Regions from separate parts of the Vibrio metoecus genome, predicted to be linked through region 2. Evidence: predicted binding sites of a transcription regulator. Region 2 holds the regulator's gene; the other holds the start of a gene.
What was found. The regulator MetJ, encoded in region 2, represses methionine synthesis genes. The targets are predictions, from matches to a motif close to TTAGACNTNTANANGTCTAA.
Positions count from the first base shown of each region.

Region 1: the regulator MetJ is predicted to act here: its motif matches at 3,236-3,255, upstream of metE (5-methyltetrahydropteroyltriglutamate--homocysteine S-methyltransferase).

Region 1 covers NZ_CP035686.1:1,030,551-1,035,760, reverse strand. Annotated here, with positions in the region: gene EPB59_RS04795 (YciI family protein) at 117-413, shown strand; gene EPB59_RS04790 (GspS/AspS pilotin family protein) at 415-813, shown strand; gene metE (5-methyltetrahydropteroyltriglutamate--homocysteine S-methyltransferase) at 889-3,174, opposite strand; gene metR (HTH-type transcriptional regulator MetR) at 3,570-4,487, shown strand; gene EPB59_RS04775 (DUF4250 domain-containing protein) at 4,494-4,694, opposite strand; gene EPB59_RS04770 (hypothetical protein) at 4,811-5,210, opposite strand, start outside.
Region 2 covers NZ_CP035686.1:39,065-44,274, reverse strand. Annotated here, with positions in the region: gene rpmE (50S ribosomal protein L31) at 126-344, shown strand; gene tnpA (IS200/IS605-like element IS1004 family transposase) at 517-954, shown strand; gene EPB59_RS00180 (malic enzyme-like NAD(P)-binding protein) at 1,277-2,554, shown strand; gene metJ (met regulon transcriptional regulator MetJ) at 2,665-2,982, opposite strand; gene EPB59_RS00170 (O-succinylhomoserine (thiol)-lyase) at 3,247-4,413, shown strand; gene EPB59_RS00165 (bifunctional aspartate kinase/homoserine dehydrogenase II) at 4,426-5,210, shown strand, end outside.

The DNA.
Region 1 (5,210 bases), 990 kb from region 2:
TGTTTCACCACTGACTTGCGTAGAGTATTGACTTTGCGTTTATACCGAAACGTCTTGATGTGATTGGTAGGCGGTAAGTTGGCAGGGTTATAGTCAGTAGATAAGGAAGGAAATGTATGTGGTATGTCATTTTTGCGCAGGATGTAGAAAATTCTTTAGAAAAGCGCCTTAGCGTACGCCCAAAGCATCTTGAGCGTTTACAACAGCTGCAAGATGCAGGTCGTCTGCTCACTGCAGGCCCCATGCCAGCCATTGATTCGGATAATCCGGGGCAAGCAGGTTTCACTGGCTCTACTGTGATTGCCGATTTTGCATCACTGACTGAAGCACAAGCATGGGCTAATGCTGACCCCTATGTGGCAGCTGGCGTATACGCTAATGTGATTGTTAAACCTTTCAAAAAAGTATTCTGATATGAAAAATATTGTCCTGAGCAGTTTGATCGCATCGACTCTTCTTCTCGTCGGCTGCAGCTCTGGCTTAGCTGAGAAAGAGCGCAACCTAGAGTTATTAGCGGGAAATCGAGCTAGCTTACTCTCGACTGAACTGCCTCTAGAGTTTGGTCCGCTGAACATTTTACGTGCAACAGCAAAAGGCAGTAGCATTGAGTTAATGATGGTGTACAACGCCGATGCGAAAAATGCCAAACCCACCGAGCAAGTGCTGCAAAGTGCATTAAAAACCTTTTGTACCAATAAAGATATTGCTGCGAATCTTGATGTCGGGATCAGCTATCGAATCCAAATGCGCAACACGCGTGGTCAGCTGATGGTTGATCAGTTGGTAACAAAAGAGACTTGTACCAAAGGTTAAGCCCCTTATTTAACAAGTGTTCGCGTAAAAACAAAGGCCTCATCATGAGGCCTTTGTTGTTTTCAATGAGAGAGATTACGCTTGCCACTCACTACGCAGAGTTTTCGCCGCGTTGACCATGTTGGTCAGTGCTGCTTCTACTTCTGGCCAGTTGCGGGTTTTCAGACCACAGTCAGGGTTGACCCACAAACGCTGTGCTGGAATTTTCTCTGCTGCTTTGCGAAGCAGATCTTCAATCCATGCTTGCGCTGGAATGTTAGGCGAGTGAATATCGTACACACCTGGGCCAATTTCGTTCGGGTAGTTAAACTCTTCAAACGCTTTGAGCAGCTCCATGTTGGAACGCGATGTTTCAATGGTGATCACGTCGGCATCCAATGCCGCAACCGATTCGATGATCTCGTTGAATTCGCTGTAACACATATGGGTGTGAATTTGCGTTTCCGGACGCGCACTACCCGCGGAAATCTTAAACGCTTGTACTGCCCAATCTAAATACGTTTGATGATCGCGTTTTTTCAGTGGTAAACCTTCACGAATCGCGGGTTCATCAATTTGAATAATATTGATGCCTGCATCTTGCAGATCCGCCACTTCATCACGCAGTGCCAACGCTAATTGCTGAGCAATCTCTTGGCGGCTGATGTCTTCACGTGGGAAGGTCCAGCACAGAATGGTCACAGGCCCCGTCAACATCCCTTTCATCTGTTTAGAAGTCAGAGATTGCGCGTAAGTTGACCACTCCACCGTGATTGGTTTTTCACGTTCGATATCCGCCACCACAATCGCTGGTTTTACACAGCGTGAACCGTAGCTCTGTACCCAACCAAATTGAGTGGTTTGGAAACCAGCGAGGTTCTCAGCAAAGTATTCCACCATGTCGTTACGTTCGGCTTCACCGTGGACCAGCACATCTAACCCTAGTGCTTCTTGGCGTTTCACTGCATCAGCAATATGGCCTTTCAGTGCTTGCACATACTCTTGCTCGCTCAGTTTGCCTTGGCGATACGCGCTACGCTCAGTACGGATCTCACCCGTTTGTGGGAAAGAGCCGATGGTTGTGGTCGGTAAGAAAGGCAGACCCAACACTTCTGCTTGGTGATGAGCACGCTCAATATAAGGCGCACTCCGCTCTGCCAATGCTGCAGTAATATTGTTGATACGCGCTTGCACAGAAGCCTTGTTCACCGTGTGAGAAGATTTGCGCGCAGCAATCGGCTGGCTGTAGGTATCACACGCTAAAATTGCGGCGGCATCCCCCTCCAGAGCACGGCCGAGCAAGGCGACTTCCGTCACTTTCTGCTTGGCAAACGCAAACCAGCTGCGGGTTTCCGCGCTCAGATCGCCCTCCAGATCCAGATCGACTGGGCTGTGCAGCAGTGAACAGGAACTGGCGACCCACAAACGCTCACCCAGCAAGGTTTTCACTGGCTGCAAACGAGCCAGAATAGCACTCAAATCCGCACGCCAAACGTTACGGCCATTAATGACCCCCGCAGAAAGCACCCAATCGGAGGGCAAGCGGTTCACAATAGTTTCGAGCTGCGCTGGAGCGGCCGAAATATCCACATGCAAACCATCGACAGGCAGTTCGACGATCTTATCGAGCGTGTCTAGAACTGAATCAAAGTAAGTGGTCAGCAGTAGTTTTACGTCACCACGAATCACTTGATAAGCCAGTTTAAAAGAATCTCGCCAACGGGGTTCTAATTCTAAGGCCAGAACAGGCTCATCAATTTGTACCCACTTCACGCCTTGCTTCGCCAGCTTGCTCAGAATCGCTTGGTAAGCGGTCAATAGACGTGGCAACAGCGTTAAACGATCAAACCCTTCTTCCACTTCTTTACCTAAATACAGATAACTGATTGGGCCAAGCAGCACAGGTTTTACATCATGACCCGCTTGCAGCGCTTCATTCACCTCTTCAAACAGTTGTGGCCAACTCACATTAAACGTGTCGTGAGAGCTGAACTCCGGCACGATGTAGTGATAGTTAGTGTTGAACCACTTGGTCATATCAGAAGCCGCGCTACCCGTTCCGCAACCACAGGCATTTTGTGACTGACCACGACCGACACGGAACAAAGTATCTAAATCAGGAAAACCGTGACTGTGACGCTTAGGCACATGACCCAGCAATAGTGTGGTGGTGAGTACATGGTCGTACCAAGCAAAGTCACCCGCGGTCACAAAGTCTAATCCGGCTTCTTTTTGCAATGCCCAGTTTTGTTGACGAATTTGGCTGCCGACCAGTTTCAAAGCCGCTTGGTCAATCTCACCACGCCAGTATTTTTCAAGAGCAAATTTAAGTTCGCGTTTTTCGCCAATGCGGGGATAACCAAGAATGTGTGTCGTTGTCATGTGAAAATCCTTTGTCTGTTCTTAATAGGTCGTAGAAGCTCTAAGCTGCCTCAGCACATCGAAAGATGTCTGGATGGCTAAACTATCGCGTTGTACGCCTTCGAGGACAAGGTTCATTTATTCAACTTGTTTATTAGTAATTTTCATGTTGGAACTGGCGATTATCAATTTACCTTTACTATTTATAACCAAACTGCTTGGAGTTGCAGGTAGGCGGCAAGTGAGTTCATCCCCATGAGCATAGACACACTATGTGATTGGGGTGAACGAATGTAGCCAACACCGCTGCGGCTTCAAGCAGGAAGGTTATAGCCATCTAGATGTTTACAGCTCCGAAAAATCGGCGTAACTTAGCTAAAAATTCATGTTGGCTTAGGGATAAGTGAGGAGAGTTCATGATAGAGCTGAAACATTTAAAAACGCTGATCTCGCTACGCGATACCGGTTCACTGACCGCCACCGCGACCTCGTTGCATCTCACCCAGTCTGCGCTCTCACATCAGATTAAAGACTTGGAAGCGCGAATTGGCGGGCAGCTTTTTTTGCGTAAAACACGCCCAGTGCGTTTTACCGCCGAAGGCGAAATTTTGCTGCGTTTGGCGGACGATGTGTTACCCAAGATGGCGCGAGCAGAAAATGAACTGGCGAGCTTGAAGGAAGATGTGAATGGACGCCTGCACATGGCGATTGAGTGCCATTCCTGCTTTCAATGGTTGATGCCGGCCTTGCGTGAATATCAGATCGGTTGGCCAAGTGTGGCGCTGGATTTTTCTTCTGGTTTTGGCTTTGAACCTCTGCCCGCACTATTAGCGGGGGAATTGGATCTGGTGATCACCTCGGATATTTTGCCGCGCTCAGAAGTGCATTATGAGCCGCTGTTTGATTTTGAAATGCGCCTTATCACCGCCACCAACCATCCATTGGCTGACAAAGCCGGTATTGAGCCCCAAGATTTGATCGATCAAACCATGCTCACCTATCCGGTGCAAAAGCAAAGATTGGATGTGGTGAAGCACTTTTTGCAACCCGCAGGCGTTGAGCCCGCACGCTGGAAGCAAGCCGACAATACCTTGATGCTAGTACAAATGGTCTCTGCTGGATTAGGTGTTGCGGCTCTACCGAATTGGGCAATCAGCGAGTTTTCACGCCAAGGATTAATTACCAGTAAACCGTTAGGCAAAGGCTTATGGCGCAGACTGTTTGCGGCAACTCGTCACAGTGAAAAAGATAAACGCTACCTGCAAGCCTTTTTCGCAACCGCACGCCAACAATGCAAAAGCCACCTTGATGGGATCAAGATGGCTTCACTTTAGGCATCATTACCGAGCATAAGCTTTGAACTGGTTGGTAAGAGGATCGTATTGATAACCCAGTACGTCTAACTTACCGACCAGATGTTCAATATCCATTTCATACGTGCTGATCAACTCATCCAGACTGTCACATTCCAAACGCAGTTTTTCATTGACGATGCCCAGCAAAATCACGCTATCGATATTTCGTATGTTGCTCAGATCCATCACATCACTCCTGATTGAATGTCTTCATTCAGCGTTTCCGCTCCCCAACCTCATCAAGCATAGTCGCTATTTGGGGAACGAAAAGTGATCTGTACGACTCATCGCACTGAGCAAAATTAAAGTGGAATCTGGTAAAGGCCGTGCAAACCGGTTGCCGATGCCAGAACCAAAATCTCAGCCGCCACCAGTTGCCATTTGTTCACCGTTTTACCGGAGATCAAATGCCAGCACCAGATAACGACCCCAGCAATCAATAAACCAAAACTCACTAGGATCGGCATCACCAATGCTTGAAGCTGTTGCTCACTCAGGCCAGAAATATAAGGCAAGAGACACAATGCCGTCAGCATAGCAGACACAAGACCTACTACCGGCAAAATGCGGTGAAAGGCTTGTAGCCGAGAGCGCGCCAGAGTCAGTAACAAATGCCCGAACATCGCGCCAAGCAGGAAAATCGCCGCAAAAATAGTGAGCGACGCTGGCCATGCTGGCGCTTCGCTGATCAAAATTCCCACA
Region 2 (5,210 bases):
CGCGCCTTACGGCATCCTAGAGGGTTGACCTCTCTGGATATGCAAACTCGTTATTTTTAACACTACGTGTGGTGTCCGACGATAATCGATTCGGATGGCGACACGGCCTAAATTGAGGTTATCCCATGAAAGCTGGTATCCACCCAGAATACAAAGCAGTAAACGCAACTTGTTCTTGCGGCAACTCTTTCGTTTTCAACTCTACTCTAGGTAAAGATTCAATGCACCTAGACGTATGTGACAAGTGCCACCCATTCTACTCTGGTAAGCAACGTATCGTTGACACCGGTGGTCGTGTTGAGCGCTTCAACAAGCGTTTCGGCGCACTGTCTGCGAAGAAGTAATTTCTGCTTTACGCAAGATTTTGAAAAAGGACGCTTCGGCGTCCTTTTTTCATTGTCATCCCTAAACCACCGCTTTTAGCGGTGGTGATTGTCCCTAAGGGCTTTTGCCCGAAAATGCGCCCATGTTAGAAGACAAACTCTTATTCACCATAAGTAAGAGGATTCAAATAACATGGGCGACTACAGAAGTTCATCACACGTCTATTGGCGTTGCAAATATCATATCGTTTGGACACCAAAATTTCGTTTTAAGATCTTAAAAGGTAATGTAGCTAAAGAGCTAAATCGTTCGATCTACATTCTTTGTAATATGAAAGATTGTGAAGTTTTGGAACTCAATGTTCAGCCAGATCATGTCCACTTAGTTGCGATAATTCCGCCCAAAGTATCGATTTCGACGTTGATGGGAGTTTTAAAGGGTAGGAGTGCAATTAGGCTATTCAACAAGTTTCCACATATCAGGAAAAAGTTATGGGGAAATCATTTTTGGGCGCGAGGCTATTTTGTGGATACGGTAGGTGTAAATGAAGAAATCATTAGACGGTATGTACGGCATCAAGACAAAAAAGAGCTTGAGCAAGAGCAGCAGTTAGAGTTATTGAGAGAGTAACAGCGTCGTGGCCCCCTTTTAGGGGGCTTATATTAAAACCGCCTTCTAAGAAGGCGGATTTTTATATTCTGTATTCTGAAAGGAGTGATAAGATTCACCACCATTATCAATACCGATTTTTTCATTCACTTACCTGCATATAAAACGCTTTTAAGCGGCACATTCTGGCTATTTCTTCTCCGCATTTCACATTTTCACTGGTCTTATCAGCAAGATCTTCGCTTTTTTTGTACGCTTTGCTCAGTGTCTAACCTAGGCAGCTTGCAAGACATACATTAGAATTTGTGACCTTTCCCATAAATAACTATAAGAGAACAGCCCTATGTCCGATGACAATCACCTCAACCCAACTCCTGAAGAACAATTTCGCCAACGTGCTCTCGATTACCATGCTTACCCAACCGCGGGCAAAATTGGTATTGCGCTGACCAAACCTGCTGATTCAGCTGCCGATCTTGCGCTGGCTTATAGCCCTGGCGTAGCAGAGCCGGTTCGTGAAATCGCACAAAACGTGGAAAATGTGTACAAGTACACCGCGAAAGGTAACACCGTTGCAGTCATTTCTAACGGCACTGCGATTTTAGGATTGGGCAATTTGGGACCGATGGCTTCTAAGCCTGTCATGGAAGGCAAGGCGCTGCTGTTTAAACGCTTTGCAGGACTGGATTCGATTGATATTGAAGTAAAACACCGCACCATCGATGAATTTGTTGATACGGTAGCCAACATTGCGGATACCTTCGGTGGCATTAACTTAGAAGACATCAAAGCCCCAGACTGCTTTGAAATTGAACGCCGCCTGATTGAACGTTGTGATGTGCCAGTGTTCCACGATGACCAACACGGTACCGCGATTGTGACTGCTGCGGGCATGCTCAACGCATTAGAGCTACAAGGTAAACAGCTGAAAGACTGTATGATTGTCTGTCTTGGTGCAGGGGCTGCTGCGGTAGCGTGTATGGAGCTACTGATCAAATGCGGTGCAATGCGTGAGAAGATTTACATGCTGGATCGCAAAGGCGTGATCCACACGCGCCGTGACGATCTCAACGAATACAAACAGCTGTTTGCCAACAACACGGATAAACGCACACTGGAAGATGTGATTGCGGGAGCGGATCTGTTCTTAGGCGTATCAGGCCCTAACCTGCTACCAGCGGAGGCACTCAAACTGATGGCCGACAAGCCTGTGGTGTTTGCGTGTTCCAACCCAGATCCTGAAATCAAGCCAGAAATTGCTCATCAAGTGCGTAACGACATGATCATGGGGACTGGTCGCAGCGACTATCCAAACCAAGTTAACAACGTGCTCTGCTTCCCGTTCATTTTCCGCGGAGCATTGGATGTTCGTGCGAGTGAGATCAATGACCAGATGAAATTGGCTGCGGTAGACGCCATTCGCCAACTGGCGAAAGAGCCAGTACCTGCGGAAGTATTGGCAGCCGCTGGCGTTGATAAGCTGAGTTTCGGTATTGAGTACATCATTCCAAAGCCGATGGACCCACGCCTATTGCCACGCGTAGCACGTGCAGTCGCGGAAGCGGCAGTGGAATCAGGCGTTGCTCGTATCCCAATGCCAGAAAACTACATGCAGGCTTAATCTGCTTGTTTATGTTGATAAACAGTCGATAAAAAAAGCCCCTCAGTTATATGAGGGGCTTTTTTATGAGCGTTATCAGTTCGCTTAGCGAATTGCGCTAACGAACACCATTACTCATCGTAAGATTCGAACTCAATACCCATTTCGGTCATCAAACGTTTGGCTTCGGCAGGAATGTCATCAGGGCGATCTTTACGCAGGTCTTCATCCGTCGGCAAAGGCTGGCCAGTGTAGGCATGCAAGAAGGCTTCACACAGCAATTCACTGTTGGTTGCGTGACGTAAGTTATTGACTTGACGGCGTGTTCTCTCATCCGTTAGCACTTTGAGAACTTTCAGCGGAATGGATACCGTGATTTTTTTTACCAACTCGCTCTTTTTCCCATGCTCTGCATAGGGGCTGATGTATTCGCCATTCCAGTCTGCCATTGCGCACCTTCGTTATTGTGGTTCGAATCGAAATTTCAAAGGCCCTAATTTTAGCGGGATTTACTGCCATAAGCAAAGACATATAGACGTCTAGAAGTGTTGACGTCTTTATTTAACATCAGTAAAGTGTCGAGTAATTTATGGGCAACAAAATGTGAGCCCATATGAGGTCACGTTGTCATAAGACAACCCTCTCTGCTGCTTTGAGCAGGAAAGGTATATGATGACGCACTCTAGGACAGAATAGCCAGCAAGGAAAACTCCATGACCACACGCAAGCCAGCCACCATTGCGGTTCGTACCGGGATTGAATCGGACACTCAATACCATGCCGTTGTGCCCCCTATTTATCTTTCGACCAACTATGGTTTTCCCGCATTTGGCGAAGTACCTAAATACGATTACACCCGCTCAGGCAACCCAAACCGTGGTTTGTTAGAACAAACCCTGTATGAGCTTGAATGTGGTGAAGGTGCGGTGGTGACCAACTGTGGTACTTCGGCCATCAATTTGTGGGTCACGGCGTTGTTAGGCCCAGAAGATCTGATTGTGGCACCACATGACTGCTATGGCGGTACTTACCGTTTGCTCAACACTCGTGCTAAAAAAGGCGACTTCAAAGTGCAGTTTGTCGACCAATCCAACGAACAAGCACTCACGCAAGCCTTAGCACGCAAACCAAAGTTGCTGTTGATTGAAACCCCCTCCAACCCTTTAGTTCGCGTGGTGGACATCGCTCATCTTTGTCAGTTAGCGAAAGCGCAAGGTACTTTGGTGGCGGTCGATAACACCTTCTTAACTCCAGTATTCCAAAAACCGCTCACCTTAGGCGCGGATTTTGTTCTGCACTCCACCACCAAATACATTAACGGTCACTCCGATGTGATTGGTGGTGTGTTGATCTGTAAAAGTAAGCAACATGCGGAAGAGCTAGCTTGGTGGGGCAACTGTTTAGGTTCAACCGGTACTCCATTTGATAGCTACATGACCTTACGTGGCATTCGCACGCTAGGCGCGCGGATGCGCGTACATGAAGAGAGCGCGCAACAGATTTTGGCTTATCTACAGACTCAATCATTGGTTGGCAAAATTTACCATCCAAGCCTACCCAACCACCCAGGCCATGAAATTGCGAAAAAACAACAATCAGGCTTTGGCTCTATGCTCAGTTTTGAATTTGCCGGCAGTTTTGAGCAACTGAAATTCTTTGTAGGCAAGTTGGCGCTGTTTTCACTGGCGGAGTCACTTGGTGGGGTAGAAAGCCTGATTTGCCACCCCGCCTCCATGACTCATCGTGCGATGGGTGAAGAAGCATTAGCCGAAGCTGGAATTTCACAGCAGTTGCTGCGCCTTTCCGTCGGTCTTGAAGATGCCTCAGATCTGATTGCCGATCTTGACCAAGCCTTTCAGCAAACTCTTTCAGCGAATTAAGGAGACCTGTGAATGACTCACGCTCGTCAACTGCATAAATTTGGTGGTAGTAGCCTTGCCGACCCAGAATGTTATCTGCGGGTCACGAAAATTCTTAAAAGTTATTCGAAGAGTGAAGATCTGGTGGTGGTCTCTGCGGCTGGCAAAACCACGAACCGTTTGATCAGTTTTGTCGAAGCACTCAGTAAAGATGGCCGAGTTGCCCATGAAACTTTACATGCACTGCGCCAATATCAGTCCGATTTGATCACCAAGCTACTGACCGCCGAAACGGCCGAACCGCTATTGAACCAATTGCAACAAGAGATCAGCGTGTTAGGCGAGCTCACCGCCCCTCTTAGCAATGCGCAATACGCTTGGGTACTCGGACATGGCGAGCAATGGTCGGCACGTTTACTCGCCGCATTGTTAAATCAGCAAGATTTACCGGCAGTGGCACAAGATGCCCGTGCATTCTTACGTGCCGAAGCGGGAACACAGCCGGAAGTGGATCGCGCGCGCTCTTACCCGCTCCTGAAAGCCGTGTTGGCACAACATACCCAGCGCCGCGTGGTGATCACCGGTTTTATGGCGCAAAACGAACAGGGCGATACCGTCCTGCTCGGTCGCAACGGTTCCGATTACTCTGCGACCGTGATTGGCGCTCTAGCTGAAGTTTCACGGGTCACCATCTGGAGTGATGTGGCTGGTGTGTACAGCGCCGATCCACGCATTGTCAGCGATGCCTGTTTGCTGCCACTACTAAGACTCGATGAAGCCAATGAACTGGCTCGCTTAGCTGCGCCAGTTCTGCACAG